Marinobacterium aestuarii: one gene and its partner. The protein of the gene in region 1 interacts with the protein of each later gene in a pairwise test. Links are inferred from orthologs where the notes say so. Each region holds a gene or a part of one and is shown in the gene's direction. Other genes may lie near its edges. The genes, in order: A8C75_RS07645 and A8C75_RS14570.

Region 1 (12,352 bases):
GGCTCAGGAGAACTCGTTCTTTGCTGTCTTTAGATAGCGACATTCGTGTTGTGGCGAATCGGCGTACTCCTTACAATGGATTCTTCGCGCTGTTCCCACATACACACGGGACTCTTTGCGGTTGGATAATCACAAGTACCTGAACAAGCGTCGCTGGCTGCGGGAATTTTTACTCAGTTGCCTGATTTTGCTGATAATTTTTTATGTTGTCAGCCGGTTGGACCTGAGTGAAAAACTGTATGCCTTCAGCCGTGCCTATGAAGCTATTGACCTCGATGAGATGCTGTTCTCGCTGGGGCTGTTTCTGCCTATCTATATAGTGATCTTCGCGGTGCGCCGTTTTGGCGAACTGACTATCCTGGTGCGCGAAAGCTCGACCGACGGTCTGACCGGGTTGATCAACCACCGTCGTATACAGGCGCTACTGGCACAGGAAATCAGCCGAGCACAGCGTTTTCAGCGCCCACTGTCGGTGATTCTGTTTGATATCGACAACTTCAAGCAGGTGAATGACAGCCATGGTCATCCGGTTGGAGATGCGGTGCTGCGCCAGGTGGCGTCGTTGATGTCGGCGGCGGTGCGCGAAGTGGATTTCCTGGCCCGTACCGGCGGGGAGGAGTTCATGCTGATCGCCACTGAAACCGACGGCGCTCTGGCGCAGGAAGTGGCGGAGCGACTGCGGCAGATCTTCTGCGAGGCGGATTTTGGGATCGGCCGTCCGGTTACCGCCAGTTTTGGTGTGTCGCAGCTGCGCAGCAAGGAGACAGCAAGTGCCTTGCTGCAGCGTGCGGATGAGCGGCTCTATTGGTCAAAGCGTGAGGGCCGCAACCGTGTGAGTGGCCTTGCCGCGCGCTTTGCTGGCTCGGACAATAGCTGAGCGGGGTCTGCCTGGCGACAGACCTGCTCTGGGCTGTGTCTATTCCTGCTCCAGTGCTTCACGGATGGTCTGAATAACGCGCGTCGGCAAACGGCGCAAAGTCAGTGTCTGCCCCTGTTCGTCGAACAAAATGTCCCGATCCGAGCCCTGGGCCCCCAGGGAGCGGCGGGCAAAGTCCAGTTGCCAGTTATCCGATTTGGTTTTGACCTTGCTCAGGGCTTTCAGGGTGCCGCGGTGTGGCTGAAATTCCTGACTGACCTGGTAGGGTTCGGTATTGGCAAACTCGCCGAAGGTTGTTCCCGGTGCCGGATCTTCGCTGGGTGGGATATAGGCATCGAACAAGCGCTCTACCTCATTCAGCGACGCATGGCGCTGCTCGCCACGCTGTTGCTCCAGATAGCTGACGACGTCTTCCACCACTTCATCCTTGCGTTCGTGCAACGCATTCTGATTGCAGAAATCACGGGTGGCGCGGATCAGTTCGCGGGTGCTCTGGCTCGCAGGAATAGCCTGACTGCAGCCCAGGGCGCCGGGGAAGTCCTGGCCGATGCTGCCACTGCGTTTGCCGGGCACAAAACTCAGGTAACTGTCCTGGCTGCGGCCCAGGCGGGTGAGGTTGATGCGCAGTGCCTGCACCAGCCGCTCAGCCGCCAGCACCTGGGCCTGGATGGGCTGCAGGTTGGCGTCCAGGCTCAGACGGGTCTCGTGCTCTACCAGGGCGAGCAGCAGGTACTGATAGCGATCACTTTGATACAGCAGGAAGATGACCTGGCTGTCACAGGCATCGGCTGGCTGGTCGGGTTGCGCGCTTTGCAGTAGCGCCGCCAGACTGGCATCGGCCAGTGCCTCCAGATCTGCATCACTGGCACTGTCGCCGGTCAGGGGTAGCAGTGCGGTCGCGAAGGGGTGTTCGTACAGTGTATCGTCGCTGAAGGCACCGTGGGTCAGGGCCGAACGGCGGCCAAAACTGCCGGTAACGGCTTCAAACAGTTGCTGTACCAGCGGAGCCTGCGGATCAAGCGCAGTCAGCTCGCCTGCGGCGCGGGTCAGTGATCGGATAGCGACTTTCTGTAATTCCATGGGAGTTCCGGCTGGGCTTCAGACCGGTGAATTTTACGACAAACAGAGCCCTGGGGGCGAGCCTGATTCGGCAATAGCGAAGGATAGGTGTCCTGTACGCGCCTGGCACAAGCGTGCAGTACACTAGGGGATGAGTGGCATGCAGGTGACTGCAAGGGGCAGCGCAAGGTGCACGAGAACTGATCGCTGAGGGGGAATGACTCGCTGGAGAAAGGCCTCGGCTGTATAGATCAGACAACTCCCGTGCCTAACAATCATAGTCGAAACAACGTCTGGGCGGTGGGAGAGTCGGTTTGGTGGCACGGGGAAGCATTGCTTCAAGAGTACGGCGGAACATCCAGAGGGCTATCCGCGAGGCGGTGCACTGATCGGCAACAGGCAAAGAGCGGGTACCGGGGTAACCGCGCGTGAAGGCTCCGCTGCCGGGGCAGCGGATGCAGGCTCACTCGTACAGGCTGTCTTCGTAGCCGCTGCTTATTTGACGTGCCAGAAGGCGCTCTTCCATGCGTTCTTCTATCTGACGACGTTTCTTGCTGTTGTAGCTAATCTTCTTGCCCCGGGTGCTTGTGTCCCGGTCTTCAAAGTCGTCATCCCAGTCTTCGATATCGTCCGCAGGGACTTGATCGACACGAATTTTGGTGCCCATCGGCTCTCGTTCTCACATCTCAGGTTGAAATCAAACAGGGACAGAGCCCCGCCGGTTGAAAAATCATGGCGCTGGTGTGCCAATAGGTTTGCTCGCAGGGGTAGCGCCTGCCGGATTACGGCCATTTGGGGCTTGACAAGCTGCCGCGCGGTTCATTTTGCGAATATATAGCAGCTTTTGGCGTTGGGTAAAGTGAATTCTTTGGCGGCAGGGCATTTTGTTGCCACAGCGCCGAGACGTCGCGCTGGCAGGGGCTGCAGGCAGGTTCGATTTATTTGGGTGCGGGCGGATGTAGTCTGCTGGTTCGTTTGATGCGGACAAAGCGGAACGGAACCGGCACGGGTCGGTTCCCGGGACTGACGTCTGTTAGCTGGCAGCTGTACAGGGAGGCTTAATCGTCGTCAAACGCATCTTCTATCTGCTGTCTCAGGGCGCGTTCTTCGAGCAGTTGCTCGATGCGGCGCCGTGCAGCCGGGTCGATGGTTTTACGTTTTTCGGGGGCGTCTTCCTTGATCTCCGGTTCGGAGTCCCAGTCCACGACATCATCGTCGTCTGTCATGTCGCTGCTGTTGTGTTTTTTGCTCATAGATCTGTTCTCGACATCTGTCCGCGCATTACCTTGCTGAGAATCCGGATGACGCTGTATCTGTCCTGGTATATGACAGCGCCTTACACCCAGAGCCTGCTTTGCAGCACAGCCTGTGCGTAACTCCCTAACTAGTATGGAACAGATATTAGAGCTTGGTGCAGTGATTTTGCAACGGTAAAAAGCAGCTGCCTGTAACCGCTTAGGCTGCGGCGCTTACAGGCAGATTTGGTGTGCTAACGCGGGCTGAAAGTCAGGTAGGGGAACAGCTGTGCCAGTACCCCTGCGATCGCATCACGCTGGCCGCGGCTGTCAAACATCAGCACCGCATCGCCCTCGGAAAAATAGGCGCCCAGCAATGCTGGCAGGCGCGTGCCCGGCTTGAACGCCGAGCTGTTGGTAAGGCCGTTGCATTCGAAAGAGCCTGGGCGTATTGGATCATAGGCCCAGCGGCCGGTACTCCAGCTGGGGGCCTGGGCGGCGTTGACGGCAAAGCACAGGCGTGCCGGGCGCAGAATCAGCGCAAAACGCTGGCCGATCATAGAGTCCTGAACACGCAGGGAGGTGGCCGTGGCATTGCGACTCAGGCTCCAGGCGACGAAGCCGCTATCGCCACTGTCATTGTCAAATACCATCATCAGCCTGTCTTGCTGGGTTGACCAGCGATTCTCACGGAACTGGTACTCACGGGCCAGGGTGGCGGCATGCTGGCCGCTGTACAGCACCTGGCGCTGATAGTCATCGACAAAGCTGCGGGCCAGCTCGCCGGGATCGGCTCGCAAGGCCGTGATCTGAGGGCGTACCTTGTCGGGGAAAATGTCGGTCTGACGCGGTGCCGGCTCCGGCGGCGGGGTAACAACGGACGGTGGTGGCGTGCTGCTGCAGCCAGCGAGCAGCAGGGCAGGCAAAAACAGGCGAAAGTTGGGCAGGTGCATGCGGGGTCTCTGTCCTTTGGCTGAAAATTATCCTGAAGGGGGTATTGTATGCGAGTTTTTTGCCACTGGCAGGCCGTGCCCGAGTGGCCGGGGATAGGGTGCAAGACGCCCGGGCGTTGCTCTTATGCATAATGACATACGGGTTGCTGGCTCCCGTAACCGGCTTTGCAGGCTAAAATAGTATGCTGATCTGCATGAGCAGCTTCAGCAGTCTCGTCTGAACAGGAAGGGTCGCGTGTCGACAAAATACCTAAAGCGATTTTTCAAACCGGACTCCATTGCTGTCTTTGGTGCCTCGGAGCGCGATGACAGCATGGGTGGCGTTGTGCTGCAGAATCTGCTTGACGGTGGTTACCAGGGTGAACTGATTGTCGTCAACGCCCAGGGCTACGAGACGGTAAGGGGTGTGCCCTGTGTCAAGAGTGTCAGTGAGCTGGCGAAGATGCCGGATCTGGCCATTATCTGCTCGCCGCCCCAGACCGTTGCCGACATTATCCGCAAGCTTGGTGCCCATATGGTCAAGGCGGCGCTGATTCTTACCGGTGGCCTGTCGATTCGAGACAGCAAGACCGAGCGTACCTTGCATGAGGAAGTGCTGGACGCCGCGCATCCCTATGGCATCCGCATCCTGGGGCCGGACTGCATGGGTTTGCTGGTGCCGGGGTCCCGCATGAATGCCAGTTATTCCCACGTTAATATCAGTCACGGCAAGGTGGCGTACGTGGGTCAGTCGGGGCTGATTGGCACCGCCATGATTGACTGGGCAAACGGGCAGGAGATTGGTTTTTCCCACTTTCTGACCCTGGGTGAAAGTGTTGATGTTGATATTCCCGCAGTGATCGATTATCTGGCCAAGGACCCTCACACCCACGCCATTTTGCTGCAGATGGATCGCATGACCGGTTCTGCACGGGACTTTCTCTCGGCGTTACGCGCCGCATCACGCAACAAGCTGGTGCTGGTGCTCAAGTCCGATGTGGTGCAGGATGCCGAGCACTGCGCTCGCCTGGCGCCCGGTGTCAGCGATGAAGACCTTGTGTATGACGCTGCGCTGCGCCGTGCCGGTGTGCTGCGGGTCGAAACCTCGGATCAGCTGTTCCATGCTCTGGAAACCCTTTCGCGCATGAAGCCCATGCGTGGCGAGCGGCTGGCCATTGTGTCCAATGGCATGGGGCCCAATGCACTGGCAACCGACCGCTTGCTGCGCGGTCGTGGCCAGTTGGCGCCGTTGTCAGAGGCCAGTTGTGAGGCGTTAGCGGCATTGCTACCCGATGGCTGGAACCGGGGCAATCCTGTGGATCTAAATGCCGACGCCACGCCCGAGCGCTTTGCCAGAGCGCTGCGTATCCTGGTCGCCGACGCCGCAGTGGATACGGTGCTGGTGATACATGCGCCGACCCATCCTGCGCCGGGTGCCGAGACCGCCCGGGCGGTGATAGAGGTTGCCCGGGGAACGCCACGCAACGTGCTCAGTTGCTGGATGGGCCGGGCCACGGCCATTGCCGCCCGCAATCATTTCAATACCGCCGGCATCGCCACCTTCATTACCCCTGAAGAGGCGGTTGATGCCTTCCTGCAGATGGTGCGCTACAGGCACAATCAGGACGTCATGCGCCAGACGCCGGCGCCTTTTCTGCAGCAGAACAGCCAGAATCACATCCAGGCGCGTAATCTGGTGGCCCAGGCGCTGGAAGCAGGGCGGGGGTTTCTGCACCATGCCCAGGCCTGTGAATTACTGGATCTGTACGGCGTGCCGGTGTCCCATTCGTACTATGCCGATTCGGTTGAAGGCGTGGTGGAGGTGGCCAAGCAGCTGGGCGGATCCGTGGCCGTGCGGGCGCTGCACTGTGAGAATGTCTACCCGTTCAGCTATGACGACAAGGTGCGCCAGCGCTGGCGCGATCTGGCGCTGGATCTGTACTCGGTCAGTGAGGTGCGCCATGCCGTGACTCGGCTTGAGTACCGCGTGCGTGAGCGCTTCAGTGATGATCAGGTGATGGGGTTTTGCGTGCAGCAGATGAAGCGTGGCTTTCAGTCGCTGCAGATCAACGTGGGCATTACCCGCGACCCCATCTTCGGGCCGCTGCTGCTGTTTGGCACAGGGGGTTATACGGTGGATGTGCTGGCGGATCGACAGCTGATGCTGCCACCGCTGAATCAGGCGCTGGCCCGTACCCTGGTGCAGCGCTCGCGGGTGTACGACATCATCTGTGAAAACAGCTATCAGGTTGAACGCGATGTCGATCAATTGTGCGATCTGCTGATCAAGTTGTCGGAAATGGTGGTGGATCTGCCTAATATCGCCGGGCTGGAAATTAACCCGCTGCTGCTCAACAAGCGCGGTCTGCTGGCGGTGGATGTGGCCGTGTCGGTGGCCGAGCCTGTGCGCCTGGCCATATCGCCGTACCCCGAGCATCTGACCGAGACGATTCGTCTGCGTCGCTCTGGCCGCAAGGCTGTGCTGCGCGCCATTCGAGGTGAAGATGAACCCGATCATCTGGAGTTTTACAATCATCTCAGCCCTGAATCTATCCGCATGCGCTATTTCTACAGCCGTGGTGTGCCGACGCACCAGGAGCTGGCCAACTGGACCCAGATTGATTATGACCGCGAAATGGCCTTTGTGGTGTCGGCACCGCGGGAAAACGGCGCCGGCAACGAGACCCTGGCCGTGGTGCGGGCGGTGACGGATGCGGATAATGTGCGCAGCGAGTTCTCCATTGTTATTCGGGACGATCTGCAGGGGGAGGGTGTCGGGGCTGTGCTGATGCACAAGCTGATCGACTACTGTCGCAGTCGGGGGACGCTGCAGCTGTATGGCTCGACCCTGCCGGTTAACCGGGGCATGCAGACCCTGGCCCGAAAGCTGGGTTTCAAGGTGCGTTTCAATGCCGAAGAGGATGTGGTCGAGATGGTCATGATGCTGAATGAGGCGACCGAGGAATGGCAGATGTACCGGTTGCAGTCATGAGTCTGGAGACCGCCCTGGCGCGCGATGGCGCCGAGGCCGATGTCAGCGCAGAACCTCTCACGGATGCCGAGCGTATCTGGCAGGTGGTGGCACGCATCCCCAGTGGGCGGGTCTGCAGCTACGGTCAGGTGGCCGAGCTGGCGGGCCTTGTGCGTCGGGCGCGCCTGGTGGGGCGTATTCTCAGCCGGCTGCCGGAGGGCAGTCGATTGCCGTGGCACCGGGTGGTGAACGCCAGGGGCGAACTGTCGTTGCCGGCGCAGAGTGAAGGTGCGCGGCTGCAACGCAGTCGGCTTGAATCCGAGGGTATCTGTTTTCTGCGTGGACGCATTTCGCTGGCGCACTACCGCTGGGATGGCGAAGGCTGAGCCGTTACGGGGCAGGCGGTTTTTTTGGCGGGCGACTAAACCTGGGCGCAGTAAAGTTCGTGCAGGGTTTCAATCAGCCGTTGTGCCTTTAACGGTTAGCCTGCGGGAGTCTCGACGGGTGTCTCAGGCTGTGCTCTGAAGGCCTCCAATCCCTGCACGACCAGGCTGTAGGTCGCGTCTATGGCGCTGGCAATATTGCCCTCAAGTACGGCCTGACCCTTTAGAATGTCACGCGCCTGGGCAAAGCCCTGGTCGATGCCGCCCTGTATCAGGTCGGCGAAGCTGAGGCGGGCGTCGCCCGCGTTCAGTTCCGGGTGCTGGCTCTGATAGGACGCGAAAAAGGCCGTCGAGCGGCTCAGGATGCGCGCGGCTGTGGCTTCGGGGCTGACATCCAGCTCTGCGGCATAGGCGGTCTGAATCGCTGAGTCGCCAAGGTCCGTCTGCAGTGCTTCATTGAGTGCGCCTATAACGCTGCGATACAGCGCCTCCATGGGCTGGCTGCCCACAGTGATACTGACCTTGAGTGAAGCTTCGAGAATCGCTTCGTTGCGCGCCTGGCTATGATCGGCGGGCGTGAGCTGCTTGTCGCTACGGGCCGCTTGAGAAACCGCTGTGCCCAGGCCGCCGGCGGGACGGTCTTGGGCTCTGGCGCGGGCGGAGACCTGTCGGCCGAAGTTGTCGGGTTTTATGTCCATGGCGGATCAGGCTCCCAGCGTTAGTGGATGCCCTGAGTATCGGCGGCGTGCCCCGGCTGTTGAGTGAAACCTATTCATGCAAAATCCGCCTGGCTGTTGCGCCTGGGGCGCCGCGTCTGCTGAGAGTTTGCCAGGGTGCGGTTGCGCCCGGCGCCTTTGGCGGCGTAGAGCGCCTTGTCGGCCAGCTGCATGACTTCATCGCTGTGCAGCTGTGCAGGTCCGCGCTCGCACAGGCCAATGCTGATGGTGACCCGAAGCGCCTTGTCCGAGCCTTGGGTTGACCTCTTGGCGGGCGTGCCTGTCTGACGCTGTTGGCGGCCCGCCTTGGCATTTTCGGTGCGGTTGGGCTGGCGCAGATGCAGCGGGTAGCCGGCGATGGCTTCGCGCAGCTGTTCGAGATAGGGCAGAGCCTCGGCCTCGGTTTTGCCGCGAAATAGCACCGTGAACTCCTCGCCGCCGTAGCGGAAGACCCGTCCGCCACCGCCTACCTGCTTGAGTTGAGATGCCACCATGCGTAACACTTGGTCGCCGGCGTCGTGGCCGTGGCGATCATTGAACTGTTTGAAATGATCGATATCCATCATGGCCAGGGTATAGCGCTGGCCCAGGCTGCTGAGCTGCTCCTGCAGCGCCCGGCGTGCCGGCAGGCCCGTCAGCTCATCAATAAACGCCAGATGGTGAGAGTGTGAGACCAATGCCTGACACAGTATCAGCTGGATACAGGTGAACAGCAGCGGTGAGATGTGCGTCAGGTCAAACCAGAAAAACAGTGCCGGCATGATGAGCAGAGATACGAACAGTGCCGCATCGGCGCGGGTGCGGCGCAGCGATAACACCAGGGCGCTGAGTACAAAGGTCAGCCCAAATAGCCAGGCGGCGCCTTCACTGAGGTAGTGACCTGCGACGAGCAGTTCGAGCAGCAGCATGGGCAGGTATCCAAGCCAGTAGCCCAGAATCTGTTGCTGCCATAGGAACCCGAGTATCAGGTAGGTGGCCAGGGGCAATAGCAGGCGCAGCCAGGCACCAGGGTTGAGCAGGCCGCGCTCGGGCGCGAGGCAAATCACGAATTGGTTGATGGGCAGCAGCAGGGACAGCAGGCTGAACAGCACGTAATTGTCGGGTCGTTCCAGCGGGGTCTGCAGGCAGAGCTGGATAAGTGCGTAGACGCCCAGCAGATTGAATGCGGCGAACAGCAGCCGGCTCTGGTTAAACATAAACCCCAGCAGCAGGTTGGCAGCACCGAGCAGATAGGGCAGGGTGACAATCAGCAGTTGCAGTTCCGGGGACAGGCGGCTCAGGTTGCTGAATAGCACCAGTGTCGCCATGAGCATCAGGGCAAAGGGTGCGATAAGCAGGCGAAGCACTTGTATCGTCACAAACGCACTATCCTTCATATAGTGTGCGCTGATCCTAGCAGACTCTGCCGGTCTCCGGGAGACTGTACTTCACTTTGTCGCGTTATCAATCAAGCCTGCGGCGGCGAGGCATCAATGCCGTTGTGTATCGGTCTCCCTGGTTGCTCCGGGTGGGCTGATCAGTCCTCGCGGGCCAGTCCGTATTCTCAGGAGCAGTTGCCAGAAAAGGCTGCCGGGCTCGAGCAGAGATCTCGCTGTTGCAGGAGGCAATATGAAAACGATTAGCAAGATTCTGGTCAATGTCGAAGAGCATCACGATAGCGCCGAGGCGATCGCCAAGGCCGTTTGGCTGGCGGAACGCTCGGGCGCGTCTATCGAGTTGTTTTGCTGTTGTTTCAACCTTTCGGTACGCAACGGCTACCTGTTCGATCAGGAGGCGGGTCTGCACGCGCAGCATGGCTATTTGCGCCAGGTGGAAGAGCGCTTGCTGGCAATCGCCTCGAGCCTGCAGAGCCAGGGGCTGAGTGTGGAAGTGGATGTCGCCTGGGATCGGCATCATTGCGATGGCGTTCTGCGCAAGGCGCAGCGCTACGACCCCGATCTGCTGATTCACCAGATTGGTGTCCACAGCCGGCTGGGACACTACTGGATGGCGCACCATGACTGGCAGTTACTGCGGCAATGTGCGGTGCCGATGTTGCTGGTCAAGGCGCATCAGTGGGGCCGTATACCCCAGGTGGCTGCCTGTGTCGATCCGTTTCACGAGTGCGATGCGCCGGCGGAACTGGACCGCGGCATTCTGAATCAGGCCTGTGTGCTGGCGCGCCTGGCCGATGGCCGTATGCATGTGGTACACAGCTTTCAGACCCTGCCGCAGGCGGTGATATTCGATGAACATGTTGTGACGGATTATGCCGCGCTGCAGCGAAAGGTCGTGCAGCAGCATGCCGATGCGCTGCAAAAGATGCTGGATGAGCTGGTGCATATTGACGCTGAAAACGTGCATCAGTTGCAGGGGGAGAGCCATGTCACCCTGCCTGCGTTTGCCGCGCAGCACAAAATTGATGTGATGGTGATGGGGTCGGTTGCCAGAGGCTTTCTGGACAGGTTGCTGCTGGGCAGTACCATTGAGCGGATCTTCGATCACCTGGACTGTGACGTGCTGGCGGTCAAGCCACCGGGCTTTGGTTCGCCCTGACCGAGAGTGTCGCCGCCGCGACGACAACTACGGGGAATGCAAAAGGCCCGCGCATTCGCGGGCCTTTTGCTATAGCGGCTGCTTGGAGATCTCAGAGGTCGAAGGTGGCCCATATGGGTGCATGGTCGGACGGCTTTTCCATGGCACGAATCACATAGTCGATATCTGCGTCTGTGCACAGGCTTGCCAGGGGTGCCGTCGCCAGGATGGCGTCAATGCGCAGGCCGCGTCTGGGCTCGCGTTCAAAGCCGCGGCTGCGGTAATCAAACCAGCTGAAGTGTGCGTTGTCGTCGGGCTTGTGCAGTCGGTAGGTGTCTTGCAGGCCCCAGCCCTGAAGACGTTGCAGCCACTCGCGCTCGACGGGCTGAAAGCTGCTTTTGCCATCGCGCAGCCAGCGCTTGCGGTTGTCTTCGCCAATGCCGATATCAATGTCTTCGGGGGAGATGTTCAGGTCTCCCATCACTACCAGCAGCTCGGCCGGGTCGCAGTGCTGCTCCAGGTGGGCCTGCAGATCCGCGTAATACTTGCGTTTGGCGGGGAACTTGGTGGCGTGGGCAATGTTCTCGCCCTGGGGGAAATAGCCGTTAATGACCGTGACCTCGGTGCCGTTCTCACTGGCGTAGCGGCCGATGATCAGGCGCTTTTGCGCATCTTCATCGTCCGTCAGGAAGCCTTTTTGCACGCTGAGCGGGGGCTGGCGCGAGATCAGGCAGACGCCGTAGTGGCCTTTCTGACCATGAAACTCCACGTGGTAACCCAGGGCTTCGATGGCTTCGATAGGGAACTCGGGGTCTGAAACCTTGGTTTCCTGAATGCCGATAACATCCGGCTGGTGGGACTCGATCAGCGCGGCCAGCTGGTGCAGGCGGGCGCGTATTCCATTGGTATTGAATGAGACCAGCTTCATGCCTGACGGTACTCCTGATGACGGGCGGCGCAGCAGTGTAGCATGCCCGTTTGGCGGGCTCATCCCTGCAAATATAGCCGGGCGCTATTTCCGCTTTAGCGGCAGGCTATTGGCCTCTGGAAGGTGAAATCTATAGAGTAGGTCGCCACAGACACTGAGCAGCGAGAGGGAGGCCAGAGTGGCGGAATATGATTTTGATCTGTTTGTAATTGGAGCCGGGTCCGGCGGTGTGCGAGCGGGTCGCATGGCGGCTGCCATGGGAGTGCGGGTCGGCATCGCCGAAGACCGTTATCTGGGCGGCACCTGTGTGAACGTCGGCTGCGTACCGAAAAAACTCTATGTCTATGCCTCCCACTACGGCGACGATTTCTCCGAGGCGCGGGGTTTTGGCTGGCAGACAGAAAAGCCCCGTTTTCGCTGGGAAACGCTGCGCGACAACAAGAGCAAGGAAATCGAACGTCTCAACGGCATTTACCGCAATCTGCTGGTGAGCTCCGGCTGCACCCTGATCGAGGGGCGGGCACGCATTGTGGATGCCCATACAGTGGCGGTGGGGGATGATCACTACAGTGTTGAGCGCATTCTGGTCGCGACCGGCGGCTGGCCCTTCGTGCCTGATATCGACGGTCGCGAGCATATTACGACCTCTAATGAAGTCTTCGATCTGGACACTTTTCCCGAGCGTGTTCTCGTCGTGGGCGGTGGCTATATCGCGGTGGAGTTCGCCGGCATCTTCG
Region 2 (11,865 bases), 1.6 Mb from region 1 along the record:
GGGTTTCAGACAGCGATCCTATCTGGTTGAACTTGATCAGGATGGAGTTGCCGATGCCCTTGTCGATGCCTTCCTGCAGGATCTTGGTGTTGGTGACGAAGAGGTCGTCCCCGACCAGCTGTACCTTGGCGCCGATTTTGCGCGTCAGGTAGGCCCAGCCGGCCCAGTCGGACTCGTCCAGACCGTCTTCGATGGAAACGATCGGGTAGGTGTCGGACAGCTGTGCCAGGTAATCGCTGAAGCCTTCGGAGTTGAAGGTCTTGCCTTCGCCAGCCAGGTTGTACTCGCCGTTCTTGTAGAACTCGGAGGCCGCGCAATCCAGCGCCAGGGTCACGTCCTTGCCCAGGCTGTAGCCGGCATTGGACACCGCTTCCTGGATCACCACCAGGGCTTCCTCGTTGGAGCCCAGGTTAGGTGCGAAACCGCCTTCGTCGCCCACAGCGGTGTTCAGGCCGCGGGCCTTGAGCACGGCTTTGAGGGCGTGGAAGATCTCGGCGCCGCAACGCAGGGCCTCGGCGAAGCTCGGGCTGCTCACCGGCTGCACCATGAATTCCTGGATATCGACGTTGTTGTCGGCGTGCTCGCCACCGTTGAGGATGTTCATCATCGGCAGGGGCATGGAGTACTGGCCGGCGGTGCCGTTGAGTTCAGCGATATGGGCGTAGAGCGGGATACCCTTGACCAGAGCCGCCGCCTTGGCCGCGGCCAGGGACACGGCCAGGATGGCGTTGGCGCCAAACTTGGACTTGTTCTCGGTGCCATCCAGCGCCAGCATGATGTTGTCCAGCGCGCGCTGATCGGTGACATCCTGGCCCAGCAGGGCTTCACGGATAGGGCCATTGATGGCAGCCACGGCCTTGAGCACACCCTTGCCCAGGTAGCGGGCCTTGTCGCCGTCACGCAGTTCCAGCGCTTCGCGTGACCCGGTGGAGGCGCCGGACGGTGCACAGGCGCTGCCCATCACGCCGCACGCCAGAATGACGTCAGCTTCAACCGTCGGGTTACCGCGTGAATCCAGTACTTCGCGCGCCTTGATCTGGGAAATGCTGCTCATGTCTGCCTCTGTGAGTATCGTCATGTGTTGTTGGGGCAATTCTGTCCGAGTGCATCTGCACCCGGCTCGAACGCATCTTTGCGGCGTGCGACCCCGCGCAGCCGCCTGCGTGCTGGTTCGAATCTAACCGCAATAGGGCGTCTGGTCGAGAAATTTTGGTTTGTTTACCAATATATTTGCCAAATTATATTTTTATGACAGCTATTTTTGGTTAATTAATCTTTGTTTCGTGTTCGGCCTCGTCTTGCGGTCGGGTCTTGCTGACGTTGTTTTTTGGTGCTGGTGCTGGGGCTTACTGCTTGCGGCTCTGAACCAGGCGCTTAAAAATCGTATTCGGAGCAGGTCAGGGCTGGGGTCTGGCGCGGGTGCCAGGTTTTGGCGGCTCGCACCACTTCCTGCTGTTCCGCGGCTTCTGCCCGCAGGTTGAAATCGTTGGGCCACGCCTGTGTGCGGTTTTGGGGCTCGGCATCCTGCTGTGCTGTGCTTTTCGCGGCTGTGTTATGCATGGGAGTGACCTCTGTTAGCCTGTGGGCTGCCCGACATGAACGACCTTCAGGGCTTGCTGGCGCTGCGGATCCGAACATCGTGCATTGTTCGACAAGGAATGTACGTTCTATATAATACACAATAAGAATGAATATTCTATTTGTTTCGGTGTTTCGGTGTTTCGGTGTTGCGGCACCCGAGGCCTGCCCGGTACGGTGGGGGGCAGGTGCCGGAAAGGTCGGTGCCTAGGGGTATTGTCAGGGGGAAATGAAAAATCGGCTCAGATGAGCCGATTTTGGGTGTTTCACCGCGCGACTTGGGCCGGCAGCGCCAGCCCAGGTGCTCAGCCAATCAGACGATACCGGAGCCGCTGCTGTTCTTGCTCGCCGGGCGATCCTTGCCGCACTGCGCCCGGTAGCCGCTGGCGCGGTAGGCGCTGATCGGATCTATGGCGCCGTTGCTGCGCAGGCGTGCCATCTGCAGAATGGGTTCAATATCCAGGTTATAGGCCGCCTTCAGGGTGGCCTGGGCCATAAGGGCATCGTTGCCGTCCTGGTAGCCTTCCAGGGTGCTGCGATCAATCAGCAGCGCCTTGACGTAGGCCCGCTGCACTTCAGCCGCGCTGTAGATCAGGCTTTCGATCGGGTCTGTGACATTATGTGACTGATCCAGCATGTAGAAGGGCGCAAAGTTTGGCTGGCGCTGTGTGATATCCACCAGTTCATTGAACACCAGGAACAGCTGGTAGGGGTTGATCGAACCGCTGTCCAGATCGTCGTCGCCGTACTTGCTGTCGTTGAAGTGGAAGCCGCCGAGCTTGCCGAACTGGGCCAGGCGGGACACGATCATTTCGATATTGACGTTGGGTGCGTGGTGGCCAAGATCCACCAGGCACTTGCAGCGCTCGCCGATCTGGGTGGCGGCCAGGTAGCTGCTGCCCCAGTCCTGAATCACGGTGGAGTAGAACGCCGGCTCGAACATCTTGTGTTCCAGCTGCATGCTCCAGTCATCCGGCAGCGCGTTGTAAATGGCGCTGGTGCTGTCGAGATAGCGCGAGAAGGCACGGTTGAAATTCTGCTGACCCGGGAAGTTGGAGCCATCGCCCACCCAGACGGTGAGGGCGTTGGAGCCAAGTTTGCGGCCCAGTTCGATAACCTCGATATTGTGCTCTACCGCCTGGTCCCGCACGGCTTTGGAGCTGTGGCTCAGGCTGCCGTACTTGTAGGATTCTGGCTGAGCTTTCTGATCCTGGAAGGTGTTGGAGTTCATCGCATCGAAATGCAGGCCGCGATCGTTGGCAATTTGCAGCAGCTCAGACGGATCCGAGGGGGTATCCCAGGGGATATGCAGCGATACGGCGGGTGTGGCCTGGCCGAGCTGATGCACCACGGCACAGTCATCTATTTTCTCAAAGATGTTGCGCGGCTCACCCATGCCGGGGAAGCGTGCAAAGCGGGTGCCGCCGGTGCCAAGGCCCCAGGAGGGCAGGGCGACGGCGAACTGGCGTGCCTGTTCGGTCAGGGTCTCGATATCGCCGCCGGCACGGGCCAGGCGTTCACCGAGTGCGGCGTAATCGCTGTCCAGGGCGCTCTGCTGGCGGGCATTCTGTTCGGCAATGAGCTGGGTGTCGATCATGAATTTTGTGGTCATTGTTTTTGTTGTCATGGTGTAAACCTCGGGCAGTTCGGGCCCCGCAGGGCCCCATGGCTTAGCGGGTAAAGGAGGGTGCGTGGCCGGCATCAACATTGAGCACGTTGCCGGTCGACTTGGACGACAGGTCGGCCACGAAGAAGTACACGCCTTCGGCAATATCTTCCGGGAAGACGTTGCGCTTGAGCAGGCTGCGCTGGCGGTAGTGCTCCTCCAGCTCATCGGTGTTCATCTGGTAGGCGCTGGCACGTTCTTCCTTCCATTTTCCGGTCCAGATCTTGGAGCCGCGCAGTACCGCATCCGGGTTGACCACATTGGCACGGATGCCGTGGGGGGCGCCTTCGAGGGCAACGCAGCGCGCCAGCTGAATTTCAGCCGCCTTGGCGGTGCAGTAGGCCGCGGCGTTGGCCGAGGCTACCAGACCATTCTTGCTGGCGACAAATACAATGGAGCCGCCCATTTTCTGTCGCTTCATCAGTGCAAAGGCTTCGCGGGAGACCAGGAAGTAACCGGTAGAAAGAATATTCTGATTGAAGTTCCAGTTCTCCAGGGTGGTTTCATCCAGCGGCGACGACGAGGCGATACCGGCGTTGGACACCAGGATATCAACGCCGCCAAAGCGCAGACAGCTGCTGCTGAAGGCCTGCTGTACCTGCTGCTCGTCGGTGACATCCATGCGCACGGCGTCAACCTGGTCGGCGCCGTATTGCTGCTGAAAGGCTTCCAGGGTTTCGTTCAGGCTGTTCTGATCAATATCGGTCAGCATCACGCAGGCGCCTTCATTCAGCATGCGCTGTGCCGTGGCCCGGCCTATGCCACCGGCGCCGCCGGTGATCAGGGCAACGCGCCCGGCCAGAGCCTTGGGCTTGGGCATGCGCTGCAGCTTGGCTTCTTCGAGCAGCCAGTATTCTATATCGAAGGCGTCCTGTTCCGGCAGCCCCATGTACTGGCTGACGCCGGATGCGCCGCGCATCACATTGATGGCATTGACGTAAAACTCGCCGGCGATGCGGGCGGTGGCCTTGTCCTTGGCGAAGGTCAGCATGCCGACACCGGGAATCAGGTAGACCACCGGGTTGGCGTCGCGCAGCGCCGGGCTGTTGTCGTGCTTGCAGCGCTCATAATAGGCGGCATAGTCGGCACGGTAATCGGCGAGCTGGTTATCCAGGCCTTCGATGACGGCGTCCAGATTGTCCTGTGCCGGATTATAGGCCAGTACCAGCGGCTTGATCTTGGTGCGCAGAAAGTGATCCGGGCAGGAGGTTCCCAGCTCTGCCAGGGGTTCAAGCTGGGCGCTGTTGACGAACTCCAGCACCTCGGCACTGTCGTTGAAGTGGCCGATCTGGCGCTGCTTTTCGCTGCTTTTGCCGCGAATGATCGGCATCAGCTGGCTGGCGATACGCTGGCGCTCAATCTCGCTCAGAGACGGGTGGCTGGCACCGCCGAAGGAGGCGCGACCCTGCAGGCGGTCATCCAGCCAGGACTGGGCGCGGTTGATCATCTCCAGTGATACTTCATAGCATTCCCTGGCGCTGTCGGCCCAGGTAAAGAGGCCGTGGGCTTCCAGTACCACGCCCTTGAGGTGCGGGTTTTCACGGGCGATCTTTTCCAGTTCCAGTCCCAGCTGAAAGCCGGGCCGGCGCCAGCTGAGCCAGCCGATATCGGCGCCATAAATGGTTTCGGTCAGTTCGCGGCTGTTCTTGCTGGCGGCGATGGCAATCACGGCATCGGGGTGCAGGTGATCGACGTGCTTGTAAGGTACATAGGCATGCAGCGGCGTGTCGATGCTGGCGGCACGGCTGTTGAGGTTGAAGGTGCAGTGTGCCAGATAGGCCACCATGTCATCTTCGTGCTGCTCGCCCTGGTAGAGATTCTTCAGGGCCTGCAGTTTGTCCATATAAAGGGTCGCAAAGCCCGCCAGATCCATGCTGCCGATATCGCCGCCCGAGCCTTTGACCCAGAGAACCTCAGTGGCCTGGCCGCTGAGTGGGTCGGTGCACGCTATCTTGGCCGAGGTATTGCCCCCGCCGTAATTGGTCACGCGCATGTCGGACCCCAGCAGATTGGAGCGGTATTGCAGCAGCTCCGGTTCCGTCAGGCTGGCGGCTTTCTGATCATCCCACTGATTGGGGATCTGGCGAAGGGGGCTTTCAAGTGCGGGCATGGCGGACAACCTCTTTTCTATTAATTATTAGCTGAAGCAAGCAAAACTTGTCACAATCGTGACGGGTTTTGCGTTATTGGAGTTATTTGATTGATATTGACGGTTTTGAATTTATACCAGTACACATTTCTAGTCAATAGCGATCATTATCAATCATAATTTGCTTGCAATAGCCTTTTTGATACGCCATATTGATCGACAAGGACTGATTATGCACGAACGTGAACGACATAGAATCATCCTGGCCGAGGTTGCAGAGAAGCCGGTGGCAACGGTCAGCCACCTGGTGGAGCTGCTCGGTGCTTCGGAGGCGACCATCCGGCGGGATATAAGCTTTTTGCACAAGGTCGGCAAGTTGAAGAAGGTGCGCGGCGGGGCTGAGTCTTTGCACCCGCCCACCACCACCAGCCTGGCGGGAAGGCCCTTCGCCATCAGCCAGACGATCAACGCCAAGGCCAAGCGCCTGGTGGCCAGGGAGGCCGCGGCACTCTGTGAAGAGGGGGAGTCGATCATTATCGGTGGTGGTTCCACCGCGTACATGATGGCCGAGTACCTCAAGAACCGGCAGCTGCATGTGATGACCAATTCGTTTGTCATCGCCGACTACCTGCTCAAGCACAGCAAGTGCAGCGTGACCTTGCCGGGCGGCAAGGTGTATCGGGAGCAGAATCTGATTCTGAGTCCGTTTCCGGAAGATGGCTCGGCCAGTTTTTATGCCGCCAAGATGTTTTTCGGTGCCCAGGGCGTGGGTGCCCTGGGGGTAATGGAAACAGACCCGCAGATAGTGCAGGGCACCACACGTCTGCTGCGCCAGGCCGAACAACGGGTTCTGCTGGTAGATAGCAGCAAGTTTGCCCAGCGCAGCAGTCTGATTGTATGCCCGCTGACACAGCTGGATATCGTCATTACGGATGCAGGAGTGGATGCCAAAACACAGAAGCTGATTGAGGATACCGGTTGCCGGCTCGTGATAGCCCGGGCCGATGCAGCCAGCGGATAAGAATCGCCCCACGGGCGACTGTCGTGATAACAACAACAAGCGAGACGGAGACCTGATATGCCTTTTAAAAAATTAGTGGCCAGCGCCCTGGTGGCAGCAGCAATGGCAAGCAGTGGCCTGGTACAGGCTGATTCGGTGCGCATTGGCCTGGTGGTCAAAGCGCTGGGGATCGGCTTTTTCGAGGCCGCCAACGAGGGGGCTCAGGAGGCCGCCAAGGAATTGGGCGATGTGGAAGTCATCTATACAGGCCCCACCTCCACCACCGCGGAAGGCCAGATCGAGGTGATCAATTCCTTGATCGCGCAGAAGGTGGATGCCATTGCCGTATCCGCCAATGATACCGATGCCCTGGTACCTATTCTGAAAAAGGCGCAGCAGCGGGGTATCAAGGTGGTGTCCTGGGATTCGGGTGTCGCGCCAGACGGTCGTCAGGTGCATCTTAATCCTTCCAGCAATGCACTCATCGGCGAAATGAACGTCAAACTGGCGGCTGAAGCTGTGCTCGCCTCGGGTGCCGAGCAGGGCGATATCGCCATCCTCAGTGCCACGCCGACCTCGACCAATCAGAATATCTGGATCGACGAAATGAAGAAGGTGCTGCCGCAGTACCCGAACCTGAATCTGGTCACCACCGTCTATGGCGATGACCTGGCGGACAAGAGTTACCGCGAAACCGTGGGTTTGCTCAAATCCTACCCCAACCTGAAAGCCATAGTATCACCGACGTCGGTGGGCATCGTGGCCGCTGCGCAGGCAGTGCATGACCAGGGCCGGGCCGGAGAGGTCTTTGTTACCGGTCTGGGTCTGCCCTCTGAGCTGGCCGGGCATGTGGATTCCGGTGTAGTGAAAAGCTTTGCCATCTGGAACCCCATCGATCTGGGCTACGCCGCCACCATGATTTCCTACAATCTGGTCAAGGGTTCCGCGACCGATTCCAGCGTTGGCATGGGCCGAATTGGTACTGCGAGCCTTGATGCAGACGGCAGTGCCGCCATGGCCGAGCCCTTCATTTACAACGCCTCCAACGTGCATGCGTTCGCGGATATTTTTTAAGTCCTGGCGTGCAGCAGGGCCCTCAGGGGGCCTGCTGCACCCTGCACGTTTCTTGTCCCGTGTTACCTATAAGAAGAAATCACCATGTCTGATTCCAACCCCTTGTTTTCCTTGCGGGGCGTCAGCAAGTCCTTTCCGGGTGTCAAGGCGCTCGATCAGGTACAGCTGGACCTCTATCCCGGCCAGGTAACGGCGCTTATCGGCGAGAACGGTGCCGGCAAGTCCACCCTGGTCAAGACCATGACCGGTATCTATCAGCCCGACGCCGGCGAGTTGCGCTTTCGCGGCGAAGCCATATGCCTGGATACGCCGGACGCGGCGCGCCAGCTCGGCATTACCGCCATTCATCAGGAAACGGTGCTGTTTGACGAGCTCAGCGTCACCGAAAATATCTTCGCCGGCCACTACCTCACCAAGGGGCGCTTCAAGCAGCTCGACTGGGACGCCATGCATGCACGTGCGGGCCAGATACTGCAGGATATTGAAGCTCCTGTAGACCCTCAAACCCGCCTCAAATACCTCAGTATTGGTCAGCGCCACATGGTGGCCATTGCCCGGGCGCTGTCCTTTGATGCTCAGGTTGTGATTCTGGACGAGCCCACCGCGGCCCTGTCCCATCATGAAATCGAAGAGCTTTACGCCATTGTGCGGCGGCTGAAGCAGGCCGGTTGCGCCATCATGTTTATCAGCCACAAGTTTGACGAAATTTTTGCCATCGCCGATCGCTACACCGTCTTTCGCGATGGCTGCTACGTGGGGGATGGCCGCATTGACGAGATCGATGAAGCAGGTCTGGTAACCCTGATGGTGGGGCGCACCGTGGAGCAGGTCTATCCCAAGGCCAGCGCCGAGATCGGTGACACAGTGCTGCAGGTCAAGCAGCTGAGTCACCCGACCGAATTTGACGATATCAGCTTCGAACTCAGGCAGGGCGAAATTCTGGGCTTCTATGGCCTGGTGGGGGCCGGGCGCACCGAGCTGATGCAGGCGCTCTTTGGGGTTTCCAAGGGGGTGCAGGGCAGGGTTGAAGTCGGCCAGCAGAGGGTGGATATTCGCTCGCCGGCGGATGCCATCAAGGCCGGTATTGTCTATGTGCCCGAAGAGCGCCAGGCCCAGGGTACGGTGCAGGAAATGTCTATTTTCCAGAACATCAGTTTGCCGCAGCTGAGCCAGATCAACCGCTCGGGCTGGCTAAACGAGGAGGCTGAATACGCTCTGGCCGACACCTACGCCAGCCGCCTGCAGGTGAAAGCGCCGGACTGGCGCGAGAAGGTCGGCAACCTGTCCGGCGGCAATCAGCAAAAGGTGGTGATCGGCAAGTGGCTGGCGACCCAGCCCCGGGTGATCATTCTGGACGAGCCGACCAAGGGGATCGATATCGGCTCCAAGGCGGCGGTGCACGCCTTTATGTCCGAGCTGGTACAGGAGGGGCTGGCGGTGATCATGGTGTCGAGCGAATTGCCCGAGGTGATGGGCATGGCCGACCGGATTATCATCATGCACGAAGGTCAGGCGGTGAGCGAAGTGGCGCGCCATGAATTCAGTGCCGAGCGCATCGTTAGCGCGGCGAGCGGCGGCTGAGGGGAATACAGATGAAAAAAATGCTGCAAAATCGAGAGATCCTGCTGGCCGTACTGATCCTGGCCATGATCCTGCTGGTGGGCATGATTACACCGGACTTCCTGCTGCCATCCAATCTGCTGGCGGTTTACAACGACACCTCCATTCTGATTATCCTGGCGCTGGGCCAGATGCTGGTGATCCTGACCCGCTGTATCGATCTGTCGGTGGCGGCCAATCTGGCCCTGACCGGCATGGTGGTGGCGATGCTCAACAGTGCCTATCCGGCACTGCCGGTGCCGCTGCTGATGGCTGCTGGCGCATTGCTGGGACTGCTGCTGGGCATAGTGAACGGTGCCCTGGTGTGGAAGCTGGGAATCCCCGCCATAGTGGTGACGCTGGGGACCATGAGCATCTATCGCGGCCTGGTGTTTCTGCTCAGTGATGGCGCCTGGGTGAATGCCCATGAAATGAGTGCCAGCTTTGTCAGTATTCCCCGCGCCACTGTGCTGGGTCTGCCGGTGCTGGCCTGGGTTTCGGTGCTGGTGATCGTGATCATGGTGCATTTCACGCGCCAGCGCAGGCTGGGGCGCGAGATCTATGCCGCGGGCAATAATCCCACGGCGGCCTTTTATACCGGTATTCAGGTGGGGCGGTTGCAGTTTGTTGCCTTCAGCATATCCGGGCTGCTGGCGGGCCTGTGCGGTTACCTTTGGGTGTCGCGCTATGCCGTGGCCTATGTCGATGTTGCGGCGGGCTTTGAGCTGCAGGTGATCGCGGCCTGCGTGATCGGCGGTGTCAGCATCATGGGCGGTATAGGTACGGTGCAGGGATGCGTACTCGGGGCTCTGTTCCTGGGTGTTATCAACAATGCGCTGCCGGTGCTGGGTGTGTCGCCGTTCTGGCAAATGGCTATTTCCGGTGCGGTAATCGTTATCGCCGTTATTGCCAACTCCCGCGCCGAGCGCAAGGTCGGACGTATCATCCTGAAAAAAGCGGCGCTGCACGCCGGCTAATCTGACAATGACAGGTGCGCCCCATGGAAAAAATAATGCATAAACCTATGGCTACCACAGGCTTGCCCGCGATTGGCTGGTCGCGTCGGCTGCTGTCCTGGGAATTCTTTCTGCTGCTGATGACGGCGGTGGTTTTTGGCCTTAACAGTCTGGCATCGCCGTACTTTCTGGATCCCTGGAACTTGTCGGATGCCACCTTCAACTTTGTCGAGAAAGCGGTGGTGGCCCTGCCGCTGGCGATGCTGATTATCTGCCGCGAAATCGACCTGTCGGTGGCCTCGATTATCGCCCTGGCCTCGGCCGCCATGGGGTTTGCGGCCCAGGCGGGCGCCGGTACCGAGCTGATCGTGCTGGCGGGCCTCGGCGTGGGGCTGCTGTGCGGGCTGGTGAACGGCCTGCTGGTAACGCGTTTTGAGATTCCATCCATCGTCGTCACCATCGGCACCATGAGCCTGTTCCGCGGGCTGACCTATATTCTGCTGGGCGATACGGTGCTCAAAGACTATCCAGAGAGCTTTGCCTACCTGGGCCAGGGCTACGTGTACTGGGTGTTCAGCTTCGAGTTTGTGCTCTTTGGCGTGCTGGCGCTGCTGTTCTATGGCCTGCTGCACCGAACCAATTTCGGCCGGCGCACCTATGCCATTGGCAACAATCCCACCGCGGCCTTCTATTCGGGCATTAACGTGGCGCGCCACCGGCTGATTCTGTTTGTGCTGGTCGGGCTGGTATCGGGTCTGGCCTCGGTGCTGCTGACCTCCCGCCTGGGCAGTACCAGACCCACCATTGCGCTGGGCTGGGAGCTGAGCATTATCACCATGGTGGTGCTGGGCGGCGTCAGCATCATGGGGGGCGCAGGCACCATCCTGGGGGTGGTGATCGCGGTCTTCCTGATGGGGCTGGTGACCTTCGGTCTGGGACTGCTCAATGTGCCGGGCATAGTGATGTCCATTATTATCGGCGCCATGCTGATTGGCGTGATTGCCACACCGGTGTTGCTGAAAAAATTCAAAGGCAGGAAATCCGCCCCATGAAACAGGCCTTTGTCATGCAACTCAAGCCCGGCTGCGAGGCGCAGTATCGCCAGCGCCACGATGAAATCTGGCCCGACCTGGTGGTGCTGCTCAAAGACTACGGCATCGCCGATTACCATATCTACCTGCAGCCGCAGACGCTGCAGCTGTTCGCCCATTGCTCTGTGCCAGATAACTTTGATGGCGCCGCGCTTAAGCAGGAAGCGGTGATGCAGCGCTGGTGGCACAGCATGAGCCCGCTGATGGCCACCCTGCCGGGCAGCCATGAGCCTCTGTCCATCCCGCTACAGCCTATGTTCTGCCTGGAGTGAAGATGCAGTCGATTATTCTGGTACTGGATATTGGCAAGACCAATGTCAAACTTTGCGCCCTGGATGCCGTGAGCGGAGCTCTGCTTGAGTCGCTCAAGCGCAGCAATGAGGTGATCCTGGCCGAGCCCTATCCGCAGGCGGATATCGAGGGCATCTGGCACTGGTATTGCCAGGGTGTTGCCACCCTGGCTCGGCGTTACGCGATTCGCTTTCTGAGCTTTACCACCCACGGTGCCACGGCGGTTTGCCTGGCCGGCGATACAGCGGCGCTGCCGGTACTGGATTATGAATCGGATCTGTGTGAACAGACGAATAACGAGTATGACCAGGTGCGCCCGGACTACGCACAGACCCTGAGCCCGGCACTGGGCTGCGGGCTCAATCTGGGTCGACAGCTGTTCTGGCTGGCGCATGCCAGGCCCGATGATTTTGCCCGCGTCGACTGTATTCTGATGTACCCGCAGTACTGGGGCTGGCGCCTGAGCGGTGTTGCGGCCAGCGAGCTGACATCCCTGGGGTGTCATACCGATTTGTGGCAGC

Evidence for each region.
Region 2: the proteins of A8C75_RS07645 (region 1) and A8C75_RS14570 interact in binary tests that used the Escherichia coli proteins (3 or more experiments, as listed by UniProt). The link is inferred for Marinobacterium aestuarii from one-to-one orthologs.

The regions. Positions count from the first base shown.
Region 1 is NZ_CP015839.1:1,708,759-1,721,110, forward strand. What follows is about bases 4,034-7,295. They hold A8C75_RS07645 (bifunctional acetate--CoA ligase family protein/GNAT family N-acetyltransferase), read left to right. Parts: upstream 4,034-4,359; coding sequence 4,360-7,095; downstream 7,096-7,295. Other genes in these bases: A8C75_RS07640 (hypothetical protein), read right to left, coding at 4,034-4,124; A8C75_RS07650 (MGMT family protein), read left to right, coding at 7,068-7,295. In the rest of the region: A8C75_RS07620 (GGDEF domain-containing protein), read left to right, coding at 122-877; A8C75_RS07625 (nucleoid-associated protein), read right to left, coding at 917-1,957; A8C75_RS07630 (PA3496 family putative envelope integrity protein), read right to left, coding at 2,400-2,603; A8C75_RS07635 (PA3496 family putative envelope integrity protein), read right to left, coding at 2,995-3,189; more of A8C75_RS07640, read right to left, coding at 3,426-4,033; more of A8C75_RS07650, read left to right, coding at 7,296-7,460; A8C75_RS07655 (DUF5610 domain-containing protein), read right to left, coding at 7,556-8,155; A8C75_RS07660 (GGDEF domain-containing protein), read right to left, coding at 8,230-9,531; A8C75_RS07665 (universal stress protein), read left to right, coding at 9,782-10,708; xthA (exodeoxyribonuclease III), read right to left, coding at 10,800-11,615; gorA (glutathione-disulfide reductase), read left to right, coding at 11,794-12,352. UniProt on the Escherichia coli protein: Catalyzes the acetyl-CoA-dependent acetylation of lysine residues of a large number of target proteins. Acetylates RNase R in exponential phase cells and RNase II.
Region 2 is NZ_CP015839.1:3,329,112-3,340,976, reverse strand. Bases 4,685-7,459 are described here. They hold A8C75_RS14570 (DeoR/GlpR family DNA-binding transcription regulator), read left to right. Parts: upstream 4,685-5,565; coding sequence 5,566-6,354; downstream 6,355-7,459. Other genes in these bases: rhaS (rhamnose ABC transporter substrate-binding protein), read left to right, coding at 6,412-7,407; A8C75_RS14575 (bifunctional rhamnulose-1-phosphate aldolase/short-chain dehydrogenase), read right to left, coding at 4,685-5,354. Also shown: eno (phosphopyruvate hydratase), read right to left, coding at 1-1,054; A8C75_RS14585 (hypothetical protein), read right to left, coding at 1,375-1,560; rhaI (L-rhamnose catabolism isomerase), read right to left, coding at 1,892-3,205; more of A8C75_RS14575, read right to left, coding at 3,249-4,684; A8C75_RS14560 (sugar ABC transporter ATP-binding protein), read left to right, coding at 7,492-8,988; A8C75_RS14555 (ABC transporter permease), read left to right, coding at 9,000-9,983; A8C75_RS14550 (ABC transporter permease), read left to right, coding at 10,019-11,014; A8C75_RS14545 (L-rhamnose mutarotase), read left to right, coding at 11,011-11,325; A8C75_RS14540 (FGGY-family carbohydrate kinase), read left to right, coding at 11,328-11,865. UniProt on the Escherichia coli protein: Represses ulaG and the ulaABCDEF operon. Two ulaR binding sites have been identified in each promoter.